3 regions of the Psychromonas ingrahamii 37 genome follow, and region 3 is predicted to be linked to each of the others. Evidence: predicted binding sites of a transcription regulator. Region 3 holds the regulator's gene; each other region holds the start of a gene.
What was found. Region 3 encodes LexA, which represses DNA repair genes until DNA is damaged. Its sites were predicted from a motif close to TACTGTATNNNNATACAGTA; they were not measured.

Region 1 (5,264 bases), 1.7 Mb from region 3:
TCTGTTTGATGTTTTTTTGTTCATATTTAAACAAAAACACTTAACTGTAACAAAAATAAGCGAATATCTAGTTTTCATCATCGAGTAATTGTGTTTTTTGCTCTGTCTCTTTTTCAGACTCGGTTGTTTGTTCTTTGGTTTTGATTAGTGTTTCTAATGCTTTATTACCGTCTAACCAAACCTGTTTACCTTTATCTTTGACATCATCCCACACGCCGGCACTGCTTTCTTGCGTATCAATCCAAATCTCATGGGAATTTTCTTTGGTCGATTGCCATAACTCATCGGTTGTTTTTTTACTCTTTTGTAAAGCTTCATTGCCTGATTTTTTGCCTTTATCCAATAGTTGCTCACCCGACTGTTTACTTTTTTCCCAAATGTCTTTACTTAATTGTTGGCTTTCCTGCCACAGTTGTTTAGCTGATTTTGGGACACTATGAGTGTCTGTTTGTTGCTCATCGGTGGCAGCTATCTCTGTTACTGTCTGTTGGTTTTGTGCATTTTCCTGGTTCATTGAATAGGATGCGGTTTGATCATTACATGCCATAAGAGAAAGTAATAAAGGGCTGAATATTATAAACGGAATACATCTTTTCATTAATTTGCTACCAAAGAGAGAAGTAAATACGAGAAGGATACCAATTGTTTCTGGCTGTCCTGTTAGTCAGTTCACTGTTAGTCAGTGATAGAGCCTAATAGTTCCATTAATGATGCTTTAAACTTGAATTTTTTATATCAGTAGACTACTGTGTAAAAAAACAGTTTAAATGAAGGTGCCATGAAACTTTATATTGCCGAAAAACCAAGCCTGGCACGTGCGATTGCTGATGCGCTACCAAAACCGCATCGTAAAGCAGACGGTTGTATTTATGTTGGTAATGGAGATGTTGTAAGCTGGTGCATCGGGCATCTGTTAACTCAGGTTGATCCCGAGGCTTATGATCCCGAATATAAAAAATGGAAATTCGAACACCTGCCGATTATTCCCGAAAACTGGAAATTAAAATCAACACCGCGCACCAGTAAACAACTGAGTATATTAAAAAAACTGATCAAACAGGCTGATAACCTTGTGCATGTTGGCGACCCCGACCGCGAAGGCCAGTTGCTTGTGGATGAGGTGATTCATTTCAGCGGTGTTAAGGGCAATAAATTAAAACAGGTTGAGCGCTGTTTGGTCAGTGATTTAACCACCAATGCGGTAAAACGTTCGCTTCAGCAATTACGCTCTAATCAGGAGTTTATTGCATTATCAACCTCGGCGCTTGCGAGAACGCGTGCTGACTGGTTATATGGGCTAAATTTGACACGAGTTTATACCTTACAGGCACAAAAGTCAGGTTATCAGGGGGTTATCTCGGTGGGGCGAGTGCAAACACCTTTATTAGGCTTGGTGGCAAGGCGCGATAAAGAGATTGAAGTTTTTGTGAGTAAACCCTTTTATGAAGTGGAAGCACACTTAACGACACTCAAACCTGAAAATGTTGCTGCCTTTACGGCCAAATGGAAGCCCAGTGAAGCCTGCGAAAAATATCAGGATCACGAGGGGCGTGTACTGGTTAAAAAGTTGGCAGAGAATGTCGCGCAGCGTATTTCTCAGCAACACGCTGTGGTAAAAAGCTTTACGGCTAAAAATAAAAAGCAGGTTGCGCCTTTACCCTATAACTTATCGGCGTTACAGATTGATGCTGCCAAGCGTTTTAGCTACACGGCGCTGGAAGTATTGGATATTTGTCAGGCATTGTATGAAAAATATAAGCTGATTACTTACCCGCGTTCTGATTCCCGTTATCTGCCTAAAAATCATCTTTCTCAAGCCGGATCAGTGACCCGGGCGATTGCTAATAACCAGCCTGCTTTAAAAAAGGCGGTCAGTAATGCTGATATTTCTTTGCAGAGCCGTGCCTGGAACGATAAGAAGGTTGATGCCCATCATGCGATAATTCCAACGGATAAACATCAGTCTTTAACGAGTTTAGATACTGCCTCACAAAATATTTACGCTTTAATTGCCCGTCAGTATTTATGCCAGTTTTATGCCGATTATCATTACGGTGAATGCGTGGCTGAAATTGAAATAAATAACGGCTTATTTATCAGTAAAGCAAAAGCTAAAATCAGCGACGGGTGGAAAGTATTATTTGATAAGCAGGAGAAAGACAGTTATTTACCTGCGCTTAGCAAAGGGCAAAAGTTGTTTTGTGATAAAGGTGAGGTGATTGAAAAAAACACTCAGCCGCCAGCCTATTTTACGGATGCTACTCTGTTAGCCGCAATGAGTAATATTGCCCGTTATGTGAAAGACGGAGAATTGAAAGCTGTGTTGAAAGAAACCGATGGTCTGGGCACGGAAGCGACCCGAGCGGGGATTATTGAGCTGCTGTTTAAACGTTTGTTTCTGCAGCGCACGGGTAAACTTATTAAAGCAACTGAGACCGGCAGAAAGTTAATTGAAAGTCTGCCGGAAATGTTGACCCTGCCTGATATGACCGCGCAATGGGAGATGGAATTAAATGCTATCAGTCAAAAAGAGCAAAGTTATCAGGGATTTGTTGTGCCATTACAAAATCAGCTTAAAAGCATTATAGAAAAGGCAATTGCAGACGGGCCGCGGGCATTGGCGAATTTACCAAGCAGTGGCAATGTTTTTAAGAAAACCTACAGAAAAAAATCAACAAAAAAAGGCACTTTTAAAAAGAAAGGCAGTTAATAATGCCCAAAGAAATTAAACTGTGATTTTCCAGCTTCGGGGTTTGGGCTGCGAGTTCCGAGCTTCGGGCTTGCGAGCTTCGAGCTGAATAGTTATCGGTAGGGTGAATTCTATGCACTGCAGCCGTGGTAATCGGTGCGCGGCCTACGAGCAGAAAATACCCCGACATCGCACGTTTAGATCCCCAACAAAACACCTCGGGGATGACGGTGGGAGGAAGTTATCGGTAGGGTGCATTCTATGCACTGCAGCCGTGGTAATTGGTGCGCGGCCTACGAGCTTCGAGCTTTCGCATTTAATGAGAGGAAAATTATCTCATATTAAATGCGCGTAATATCCTGGTCACTTCATCTATACGTCGAAGAAAACTTGTTTTTTTAGCACGTTCATGAACAGTATGATCACCATCACCAAAAGGACCAAAACCATCAAGGGTTGCGACACCAGCAGAGGACACTATATTAGCATCACTGACGCCACCACGTTTTTCTGTTTTAAGCGGATAGCCTAGTATGCTCTCCAGCTGCTTTAATAATTGTGCTTGCTTATCAGATGGCTGCATAACATCACGCTGTATTCCCCCGGTCATGGTTGCTGTCACGCCTTCAACAAATGTCTGATTAACAATCGCTTTAATACTAAGCAGTAATCGTTCTTTTTCTTGGCTTTGGGTATAACGTATTTCGACAATAATTTCAGCTGTCGGTGATATCGTATTTGCGCCAATTCCTCCACTAAATTTACCCGCATTGACTGTCGTTCCTTTGATTAAATCAGTTAACTCGGTTAGTTTTATAATCATATGTGCAGCGGCTAAATTAGCATTATATCCATTAATATAATGGTTGCCTGCATGAGCCGCCTTACCTAATAATGAAATAGTAAAAGTACCCACTCCTTTCCGGCCGATGACCACTTCATGATCAACACCTGCCGCTTCAAAAACCAAGCAAAGATCATAATCTTTTGCCAATTCAGCTGTTAACTTTTTACTGTCATCACTGCCGCTTTCTTCGTCGCTAACCAATAACATATCAATATTACTGATTGCGCCATGCTCAGCGCTTACGGCTCGTAACGCTTCAAGGGCAACGATGTTTCCCCCTTTCATATCACAGACTCCAGGGCCATATACCCACTCATCATCTTCTGAAAAAGCCGTAAATGTATTAGGAGGAAAAACCGTGTCTAAATGTCCCAATAATAAAACGCGTTTTTTTCCTTTTTGGAAGGAAGCATTAAATAACAGATGATCTCCAATCTCTGTCCGTGGAAATACGGTGCATTTATAACCAAGCGCTTCCAGCCATCCACGGAAAATAAGACCATTTTTATCGACACCACTTTTATTCTTGGTATATGAATTCAAATTAATAATGCTGGCTAATTCCGAAAAATCCATGGCTTTTCCCTATCTAACTCTTTGATTAATATTGCCTCAATAAAAGAAAACTTCAACATTATTAACCAAGACGAATACCAAAAATTAAATTTTTGCACTATAAAGATAAGCACTTAGCGTAAAAATTTTACGTTATTCATACTTTATTTATTTCACATAAAAAGATGATATTGGCCTAAAAAAGGCTGTTAAATGATTCGTACGCCTAATCTTAGTACACAACAACGCAATGAATGATCGAATAACAAAAGTATTATTTAGGCAGGAGAGATATTGACCTTTTTTAACAGATAAATTAGCAAAAACCATTTAAATTAGTCATTATTTAATTTCTTTTTGTTATAAATAATTCATTTTTTTGTGCTAATTTTATACTTGATATAAATGTATAGGTGGAGCGTTTTATTTAATCATAAAAATATCTAGCATTATTTATACAACGAGATGTACTTCGAAACGGGGCAATCAAATAATGAGTAGTAATAAAAGGATAGGCTCAGAACCAACGGTTGGAATATGGTTATATAAAAACGGTGGGGGGATTGAAATACAGCAAAAATTAATCGAGATTCTTACAAAAAAAGGCATAAGGACCATAACAGATCTCAATCTCGGACATGCTTATGCATCTGGAGGTGAAATTATTTGTAACGGTATTAATATGGAAAACTTAAACGCTTTTTTCTCCTATAATGCAGGAGAGCAATCAACCTTTCAATTATATATGTATCAATTACTTAATCAAACGACTTCTACCCTTAATAATTATGATGCTTTTGCTTTGACTGAAGATAAGTTTTTAACCGCTCATGCATTAAATCATGCCGGAATAAGAACAGCTGAATATCGCATGATTCATTGTGATGATATTTCATTATTAAAAAAAACAGTCAGTGATTGGCAAGGCCAAGTTGTCTATAAGCCGACCGATGGCTGGGGAGGGAACGGACTCGTTAAGATAGAAGACGAAAGTGCACTCGATGTTTTAATCCCCTTTTTAAACCGGATGGGTTTGGAAAACCTTTATTTAGAAAAATATATTAATTATGACAAAACAGATTGGCGAGTCGATATTGTTAATGGTGAATTTGTAGGCTGTTATGGCCGTAGCGCGCCAGAAGGTGATTGGAAAACTAATATTACCAGCGGCGG
Region 2 (5,264 bases), 520 kb from region 3:
GCTGATGCCGGTTGCCTGACGTTCGCGAGTTTCAAGTTGCTCAAGATAATCGGTTGCGCCTTTGGCAAGATTTCGCCACTGGTCTAACTCTTCATTATAACCCTCTTTGATAACCCCACCGTCGCGAATAATAACTGGTGGATTATCAATGACTGCTTTTTCTAATAATGTCAGCAGCTCTGGGTAAAGTCCCATCTCTTTATTGAGCTTACCGACTAATTCAGTTGGCAGGTCTGCGATCAGGTGCTGGAGTTCTGGTAAGAGTGAAAAAGCGGTACGCAAGCGCGTTAAATCGCGTGGACGGGCAGAGCGTAATGCCAATCGGGCAATAACACGTTCAACATCACCAATCTGTTTTAGGGGGTCAGCCAGGGCACTGCTTAGATCCTGTTCGATTAAGGTTTGGATCATCGTTTGGCGGTAAGTTAGCGTATTAAAATTGCGGATCGGTTGATGTATCCAACGTTTTAATAGTCTGCTTCCCATTGGTGTGACGGTGAAATCCAGTACTTCAGCTAAGGTATTATCAAAGCCGCCGGAAAGGTTCTGGGTTAACTCTAAGTTTTTTCGTGTTGCAGCATCTAAAATAACACTGTCAATATTTTTTTCTAACTGGATCGATTGTAAATGTGGCAAACTGGTGCGTTGGGTATCTTTAATATACTGCAGTAACGCGCCTGCGGCACAAAGCGCAACCTCTGCTTTTTCTACACCAAATCCGATTAAATCCTTGGTGGAAAATTGTTGATTTAATATTTTTTTGCTGGTGGCCAGCTCAAATTCCCATTCAGGGCGGCGACGAATGGTTTGTAGGTGCTCTATTAAATCCATATGTTCAAAGTTTTCAGGATATAAAAGCTCGGCAGGATTAAGGCGTTGTAGTTCTGCTTGTAAGGTTTCAGTATGCTGGAATTGATTAATAATAAAACGACCGCTACCAAGATCTAATGACGCAATGCCAAAGCTATTTTGTAACTGGTAGACCGAGCATAATAAATTGTCCTGACGATCGTTAAGTAAAGCTTCATCGGTAACAGTACCCGGCGTGATAATACGCACCAATTTTCGTTCAACAGGCCCTTTTGAAGTGGCTGGATCACCTATTTGCTCGCAAATTGCAATGGATTCTCCCATTGCAATTAATTTTGCTAAATATCCTTCTACACTATGGTATGGAACACCGGCCATGGGTATGGCATTACCACCGGTTTTACCACGTTGGGTTAAAGAAATACCCAGAAGCTGTGAGGCTTTACGTGCATCATCAAAAAATAATTCGTAAAAATCACCCATGCGATAAAAAAGGAGAGTGTCGGGCACTTCGCTCTTGATGGTTAAAAATTGTTGCATCATTGGGGTATGTTGTTGTAATTGTTGCGCACTTAGCGTCATAATGAATACACTTAATAGATGATAACTTTATATAATAAGAACACTTGAATTTACATTTCCAATTGTATTGGATCTTTATTGGAGAAAACTTATGTTCACTGAAAGAACCGTTCAAGAATTAGCGCAAGTCCTAGGCGACAAACTCAACCAGGCTGGGTTCGTTGTCACGACCGCAGAATCCTGTACCGGTGGTGGTGTAGCATACGCTATTACTGAGATTTCTGGAAGTTCACAGTGGTTTGACCGAGGTTTTGTGACCTATAGCGATCAAGCGAAAATACAGATGTTAGGCGTCGAAAAATCGGTGATTAAAGGCTTTGGCGCAGTTTCTGAGCAGGTGGTTGAAGCAATGGCTGTTGGTGCGGTAACCCATTCTGATGCGGATATCGCGGTGGCCATTAGTGGGATTGCAGGGCCTGAAGGTGGCAGCGATGAAAAACCCGTTGGCACTGTGTGCATCTCTTGGTATAACGTTCATTCGACCAGTAAAACTGAAACATATTTATTTACCGGCGACCGTTCTGAAGTTCGAACGCAGGCGATACGCCTCGCATTACTTGGTTTAATTGAGGCCATTGATATAGAATGATTAGGCGAATACACTGATTACACTGGACGGATGATAAAAACATAAAAAGCACTTGATACTGTGTAAATCAACAGTATACTTAGTCCCAAATACTGAGTGCATATACAGTTAAATAAAAGCATGATCACACAAATCTGGAGATAAAATGAGTCAGGATAAAAACAAAGATAAAGCATTAGCCGCAGCCCTTGGACAAATTGAAAAACAATTTGGTAAAGGTTCAATCATGCGTTTAGGTGATGATGCAGCATCGATGGAAATTGATTCTGTTTCAACTGGCTCATTAAGTTTGGATGTTGCGTTGGGTATAGGTGGCTTGCCCTACGGCCGTTGTGTTGAAGTTTATGGTCCGGAGAGTTCGGGTAAGACAACCCTAACCTTACAAGTTATTGCCGAAGCGCAAAAACAAGGTAAAACCTGTGCATTTATTGATGCCGAACATGCACTTGATCCGACTTATGCCAAAAAACTCGGCGTGGATGTTGACAACCTGCTTATCTCTCAGCCGGATACCGGTGAGCAAGCATTAGAAATCTGTGACATGCTGGTGCGCTCTGGTGCAGTAGGTGTGGTGGTGGTAGATTCCGTTGCCGCGTTAACACCTAAAGCTGAGATTGAAGGCGATATGGGTGATTCACACATGGGTCTGCAAGCACGTTTAATGTCGCAAGCATTACGTAAATTAACCGGGAACATCAAACAGACCAATACTATGGTTATTTTCATTAACCAAATCCGCATGAAGATCGGTGTTATGTTTGGCAATCCCGAAACGACTACGGGTGGTAATGCGCTTAAGTTCTATGCTTCTGTTCGTTTAGATATCCGCCGTATTGGCGCGATTAAAAACGGTGAAGAAATTATTGGTAATGAAACACGCGTAAAAGTGGTTAAAAATAAAGTCGCGCCACCTTTTAAGCAAGCAGAGTTTCAGATTCTATATGGTAAAGGTATTAACCATTTCGGTGAGTTGGTTGACTTAGGTGTTAAACAAGAGTTTGTTGAAAAAGCGGGTTCTTGGTACTCGTACAATGGTGCTAAAATTGGTCAAGGTAAGAGCAATGCAAGCCAGTATTTAAAAGATAACCCGGCATCAGCCGAAGAGCTTGAAGCTAAAATTCGCGAAGCGTTAATGCCGAAAGCAGAAGTCATTGAAGATAAAAAAATAATTGCAGAGAAAAAAGTAACTGAAGATAAAAAAGTAACTGCCTCAGAGGGTTAATTAGCTCAATTAAATTTGTATGGCTGTGCTACAGACTATGCAACAGGGCAAACAAAAAGGCGTGATATTTCACGCTTTTTTTGTTTGCCAGATGACAGTTTGCAATGATTAAGCTAATAGCCATTTTAGTAATAGAAAGAATCAACCTTAGAAACGTTACCAGATAAGATCAATTTCAGACTGTTATTATTATCCTTCCTTTATTGCCATGAATTTTAAAAAGGCGAGGATTAAGACAATGATTTACTTCCCAATAAGCGCTATGTAGATTTTTGCCTCCTATTTTTTACTGTCCCGTCATACCCCAAAAAAACAGTTCAGGTTAAAAATAATAGTGAAAGAAGCACAAATGGTTTCATTATTAATGTAAATTAAATCGATCCTTAGTTCGCTTCTTTGTCCTTTTCAAGTGACATGCTATATTAAACTCTATTTATTTTTAACTTATTTGACGTTTTTTTATTCACCCATCCATAGAATAACGGAACAGATACTTCACATGGAATAACTCATGATCAAATCAACTAATGAAATTCGTCAGGGGTTTCGCGACTTCTTCGTTAATAAAGGGCACCAAAGTGTAAGTACTGGTTCACTTGTACCTCACGATGATCCCACCTTGCTGTTCACCAATGCTGGCATGAATCAATTTAAAGATACCTATCTGGGTACCGAAAAAAGGGCTTATACAAGAGCCACATCCAGTCAATGCTGTGTGCGTGCCGGGGGCAAGCATAATGATTTGGACAATGTGGGTTATACCGCGCGTCATCATACCTTTTTTGAGATGTTAGGGAATTTTAGCTTTGGTGATTATTTTAAGCGTGAGGCGATTGGTTTTGCGTGGGAATATTTAACCGTTGAATTGGGGCTGCCAAAAGATAAGTTGTGGGTCACCGTTTTTGATGAAGATCTGGAAGCCGAAAAAATATGGATCGAAGAGATAGGTGTGGATCCTAAGTGCGTATTACGTATTGGTGCAAAAGATAACTTTTGGTCAATGGGAGATACGGGGCCCTGTGGTCCTTGTAGCGAAATATTTTATGATCATGGTGAAGATGTTTGGGGCGGTCCTCCTGGCACAGCCGAAGAAGATGGCGATCGTTTTATCGAGATCTGGAATATCGTCTTTATGCAGTACAATCGTCATGCCGATGGCACTATGGAAAATTTACCTAAACCTTCTGTGGATACGGGGATGGGACTTGAACGTATTTCTGCGATTATGCAAAACTGCCATTCAAACTACGAGATTGATCTTTTCCAGGGTTTAATCAAAAAAGTTGCCGAAGTAACCGGCGCAAGCGATCTGGAAGACAAGTCGTTACGTGTTGTGGCTGATCATATTCGTTCATGTGGTTTCTTAATTTGTGATGGTGTAATGCCTTCCAATGAAGGACGTGGTTATGTTTTACGCCGAATCATTCGTCGTGCAGTACGTCACGGTCATAAACTGGGTGCGAAGGACATTTTCTTCTTCAAAATATATGACGAATTAATTAATCAGATGGGTGACGCTTACCCGGAACTATCAAAACAACGTTTATTTGTGGAAAAAATATTACGCCGGGAAGAGGAGCAGTTTGCAAAAACGCTGGATCGTGGTTTACAGATCTTAGATAATGAATTGGATCATCTTGAAGGTCAGGTGATCCCTGGTGATGTTGTTTTTAAACTGTACGATACCTTCGGCTTTCCTGCTGATTTGACTGCCGATATCGCCCGTGAACGAGGCTTGACAATAGATGAAGCTGGTTTTGATAAAGCCATGGCTGAGCAGCGTAAACGTGCGCAACAAGCAAATAATTTTGGCATAGATTACAATAAGACCCTTATTATCGATCAAAAAACTGAATTTATTGGCTATGAAACACTGCAAGGTGCGGCAACGGTAACTCATTTAGTTGTGGAGGGTGCTTTTGTTAATGCATTAAAAGAAGGTGATAGTGGACAAGTTATTTTATCAGCAACCCCGTTTTACGCTGAAGCTGGCGGGCAATCTGGGGATGCCGGTAAGTTAATACTTAATAATGGCGTATTTGTGGTCACCGATACTAAAAA
Region 3 (5,264 bases):
ATTGCGAATATTTTCTGGTGGATAGTTAAATTGAAAAGGGGGGATTTTATCATGATAAAAATACTCAATTGTAAACACAGTGAGCGCTTTGCATAACTCATGCAAAGATAAAAACAGCTATCCGCATCACTCAGATTAAAATTATATCCATAAACTCAATGCTAGAAAGATAAACCACTTACCCAGTGGATTTGCTTTAATGCCAGTTTTTATACATTTGATGGATGTTTTCTACCATTAAGTCCATCTTCACACTGAAGATGCCTTCTGCATTTATTGTCGCTTGAAAAGAGGCGTGATGCTCACCTTTGGGATTAATTAATACAATTGAAGCACTGTGATCCACCAAATAATAGGGATCTCCCACTCCCTGGTCCACAATGCTGTAAATCAACCCTAAATTTTGTACAACAGGCCATAGCTGTTTGTGCGTACTCGTCACACCTATAAATTCGGAATTAAAGTAATGTACATATTCCGCTAATTCCTCGGCTTTATCACGGTTTGGATCAACCGAGACAAATACAATTTGTATATCGTCATAGGGTTGTGCTGTTAATTTTGGGTAAACACTATCAAGATGCGCTAAGGTCGTTGGACAGATATCAGGACAAAAAGTGTAACCAATAAAGAAAAGTGTCCATTTTCCTTGTAAATCTTGATTAGTAAAATGTTCACCTCCTGCCACATCAAAGGAAAAATCGATTAAACTTTTACCTTCTTTAAATAAAATTAAAGATTCATTCTGAGTTAAGTCATTTTTAAACTGTGCTCGTCCTAATAATAGAAAGAACAACAGAAAGAACGGCATTATAAAGAGTAATATTTTTTTCATTTCAATAACCCGTTAAATTAAAAATCATCTTATCTAAAGAGGGTAAATGTGCTCAATTCATACTACAGCCAGACTGTAAATAAAACAGCTGACATTACATCCAATCTGCTGTTCGAATGACACCAACGGCTATCCCTTCGATATCAAAAGATTGATATGCAAGGTCTATTTTAATCGGACCAAAATCATTGTTTTCTGCTTTTAATATCACCTGGCGGCCTTCTCGATAAAAACGTTTGACTGTTACATCATCTTCAACACGGGCGATGACCACTTGCCCGTTTTTGATATCTTGGGTTTTATGTACAGCCAGCAGATCACCATCCATAATACCGATATCTTTCATGCTTTCACCCTGCACTCGCAGTAAAAAATCAGCACTAGGGTGAAATAAAGCAGGATCAACATCATAATAGGTTTCAATATGCTGCTGAGCTAAAATCGGTTCACCTGCAGCGACTTGACCAATAAGAGGCAATCCGTCCTGGTGCGCTTTTTCATTATGTTGATGCTCACCCAAAAGACGGATTCCACGAGATGTGCCTGCTAAAATTTCAATCGCACCTTTACGCGCTAAAGCTTTAAGGTGCTCTTCTGCTGCATTAGCGCTTCGAAAACCAAGGATCTTAGCTAATTCAACTCGTGTAGGAGGCATTCCCGTCTTTAATATTTGATCTTTGATCACATCCAATACTTCATTTTGACGCTTGGTTAGCTCTTTCATTATTTAATCTCCACGCTAAATTTAACTGTAAACATGAACAGTGTATATTCATACATGGAGTTAATCTAGTTCCAAACAATATTTTTGAGTCAATCCATCACAAATAATTTTTTCCTGCTTTAAGCATCTCTACAAACGGCCATTAAAGCGCACTACAGTAGCACCAGAAGCATCTTTTGGCCCCAAAAAGGAGAGTGCCTGATTTATGTCAGGACTAAGTTTATTACTGCCTTTAACTGTTCCGACTAGCCGGTAAGCACCACCTTGCTGCAATAAGATATTAATGTTGCTGCTTAGCTGTTCTGATTCCTGCTGCAAAATAGCCACTGCATTACCCTTATCACAACTCAAATTAATGTTCATAGTGGTTAAATCTATTTTACCAAGATCACTGTTGATCCCAGCATTTTTCCAAACAAAAAAACCATCCAATGTATCGCAATAGGGTTCACCCTGTGATGCCTCTTTTATTACCAGGGTAATATCGCCCGATGCTTCAACAGGAATGGGTAAATCTGCATAGGAGAGCAATTCCTGAGCACTTAAATCAAGCAACACATTTTCAATCGCCAGCCCGGAAAGACCTAATTTAACAAAACCTTTTCCTGACATGGCATTCTGACCATTGTTAAATTTAACATTCAGTTTAATCTGCAAAGCAGCCAATGCGAACCAATCTACATCCCATGAGACGCGCTGCAGGTTAAGTTTTTTGTTATAGGATAATAACGCGGCTTCGCCCTGCCATGCAGAGCCGGAAACACCGGCAATCTGGAGCCCCGTGTTTTGAGGGATAAAACGCAATAATGCAGTTGCCGGTAAGGTGGCAAGCAACGCGACCAGATAAAAAGATACAAAGAATATAATAAACTTAATTTTCATGAAGATGGGATCTCTTTGGCAGAGTTAAAGGCATGATTTAATACCCAAGGGAAAGGCGAGTGACTTTAATATAACCTTCTTCATCTGCACGAGATATATCCGCATTGAGAACCGACACTGAGTATTGCGAGCTTAATACGGAAACCCAGTTAATGAAACGGTCAAATTCAACATTACTTACCTGCACTTCAACTTGTTCATTGCGGTTTATAATACGGGAGAAAGTAATACCATTTTGTTGCGCACTGATGGTGACTATCTGGGTAACATTTTGGTTTTCACTCACAGCGGATCCTTGTCCTACACCCGCGCTAACTAAAAGAGTTGCGCGCTGTTGGGTGGTGGATAAGGTCTGCTGGGCTCGCTGTAATTGATTTTCACTATTATCAAGCCCGATAGACAGCGGCTGCCATATGCCCCAGTAAATAATGGCTATCAATATCAGCAATACAGAAACTAATGATAGTTGCTGCTCTCTTTCAGTAATACTTTCCCACCAGGTGTTAAGGCGCTCGACCATTATTTTTCCCTTCTTATTAGTACGTCACTAATACTTTCCCAACAAAAGTTAAACCACTCGACCATTATTTTTTCCTTCTTATTAGTACGTCACTAATACTTTTCCAACAAAAGTTAAAACGCTCTACCATTATTTTTTCCTTATCGTGAGCACGCCACTAACGCCCGACTTACTGTTATTTAACGCGCCTTGCTGTGCGCTTAAATGCTCAGGTAGTTCAGCTGCAAATGTTTCAAAGGCCTGAAAACTTGGCGCAGTCAGTGCCAGCTGCAGCTCCTGTTTTTTACTGTCAAACTTCAAGCTGGAAATTTCGAATTCTTTAAGAGACATAAGTGCAGGTGAAAGATCATCAAGAACAGTTAAAAAATCAAATTCCACACTACTCCCTTGAAGTTCTTTTAACATTGTATCGAGTTTATAATTGATACGCGCATATCTTAATTTACTTTCCCGAGGAAATGCTTGGCTATAGATAGTTTCGACCTGTTGCTGGATTAACTCGGTTTCAGCTTGAACTTGTAAGGTGTGGCTATAAATATTGAGCACTGATACGATAAAAAGCAGGACGCCAGCAGCAGCTGGAATTCGCCATTTTTTAATATATGGGCTCACTTCTTTTACGGGTTTAAATTCAGCGGTCAGAAAATTGACTGGGTTGTTTTTAGTCCCAATGGCTAACAACTCCATCGGTAACATGGCGTCATGACTCGACCACTCTGCAACTGAATCTTCAATAACAGGACTGTAACTTTCAATCCGTGGCACCAAATCCTCGTCAGCTGAATTCTTTAACTTGCTCTCTAAAATGGTGTTAAGCATAGAGTGATCACAACTCCAGGCGATATTTGCAGTTTCTCTTATTAACCACTGCTCTCCAAGCTTTATCGCCTGCCATTTGCCATCTTCAGGTAAGGGTAAAGTTAGCCCTTCAGGAATAAACTGTTTACAATTAATTTGTGCTTTTTCCAACCAGTCAATCCAGTCATACATTTTTTGTTTATCACAAATAGCCACATGCACAAGATGAGTCTCTTTGGCAATGACATTAAAATGCAGCTTTTCCACATCAGAGGCTAACTCCTCTTCAACTAAATACGGCAAAGCCTGTTGCATTTGACGATTAAAAGCACCTTTAATGACCACTTTTTTGATGCAGATATCCACACCCGGCAATAAACAAATAACCCGTCGTTGGAATGCTTTTTCCGTCAGCAAGCTCAATTGCTCGGCATTATCCACTTCACCCGATGCAATAATTTCATTTTCACTATCGGACCATATCAGCCAATAATTTTTTTGTGAAGCACTGCTTGCTAAGCGAATAATTAAACGTTCATTCACCAAATTTCTCCATTTTAAATTTACGCTTTGTAGATCTGATTTAAGATTAGATTCATTTAAGACCGCCTGATTGATAGCGGATTACCTTGGCTTGTTGTGCTTTGATCTGAAAGGTCAGATCAATTGCAAGTAGTCGATCGGCAAACTCTGTAATGCCCCTTAATTGAAAAAAGTCACTGGTAACACTTAATTGCGTTTTTAGCGGTGCCGAAATTGACACTCCCTGAAAGAGAGGCATAGCCAGAAATTCATCAACATTTGCCCAGCCACTTATCGGTCTGTTCTGAAGCAAATTTTGCAGATTATCAATACTGATATTGAGCTCATCTTTAAATAAAGCATAGAGTATTTCTGCTTGTTCAATATCCACCGTATTAACGTTTATTTTCTGCACACGGCTTGGAACGGCACACAAATAAGGCACTATTTTTTCGTATGTTTTTGGTCCAACACCCTGAATACTGCGCAGCTCACTGATATCGGTCATTAAATTATCCGCCGTTAAATGTGGAACCCTCTTTGCCTGATAAAAACTATCTTCAGCCCCCAGAGCTGCGTCGTTGCTGTCATCTTCGTCAATCCAGTCCCGTGTAGATTCGGCAATCATCTGCGCACCATATTCACTCACACCCAGCGCCGCCAGTAAGTTTTGGAATTGCCGCAAAGGGATAGCTGGGGTACCTTCCTTATCCGGCGACTGCAGGGCATTGACATTAAAACAGCTGCGTAAATCCCTCATTCTTCCTCCGATGTTGCCGTTTTCCAGAGGAAAAACCATGTTTGGGATTGCCCACAGTTGATCCAAACTAACCACTCTGCTATCTGAAAAATTTTGATCTAAAATCTTTTTCCCAAGCTCCGCGGACGCCTGACCATACCAATATACTTTTTGTGAAAAAATTAACCCCTCGGTGCGTTTTAAACTCATGGTCAACCGACCGGTCATTGTTGCGGCAACGGTT

Region 1: the regulator LexA is predicted to act here: its motif matches at 745-764, upstream of PING_RS12690 (DNA topoisomerase III).
Region 2: the regulator LexA is predicted to act here: its motif matches at 2,038-2,057, upstream of recA (recombinase RecA).

What each region holds. Positions count from the first base shown of each region.
Region 1 is NC_008709.1:3,008,439-3,013,702, reverse strand. Features, by position in the region: gene PING_RS12695 (hypothetical protein) at 68-598, opposite strand; gene PING_RS12690 (DNA topoisomerase III) at 779-2,710, shown strand; gene PING_RS12685 (M20 family metallopeptidase) at 3,021-4,112, opposite strand; gene PING_RS12680 (ATP-grasp domain-containing protein) at 4,585-5,264, shown strand, end outside.
Region 2 is NC_008709.1:4,174,864-4,180,127, reverse strand. Features, by position in the region: gene mutS (DNA mismatch repair protein MutS) at 1-1,392, opposite strand, end outside; gene PING_RS17465 (CinA family protein) at 1,484-1,981, shown strand; gene recA (recombinase RecA) at 2,127-3,203, shown strand; gene alaS (alanine--tRNA ligase) at 3,715-5,264, shown strand, end outside.
Region 3 is NC_008709.1:136,337-141,600, reverse strand. Features, by position in the region: gene PING_RS00615 (SCO family protein) at 197-835, opposite strand; gene lexA (transcriptional repressor LexA) at 930-1,559, opposite strand; gene PING_RS00605 (type II secretion system protein N) at 1,689-2,441, opposite strand; gene PING_RS00600 (type II secretion system protein M) at 2,479-2,961, opposite strand; gene gspL (type II secretion system protein GspL) at 3,091-4,302, opposite strand; gene gspK (type II secretion system minor pseudopilin GspK) at 4,355-5,264, opposite strand, start outside.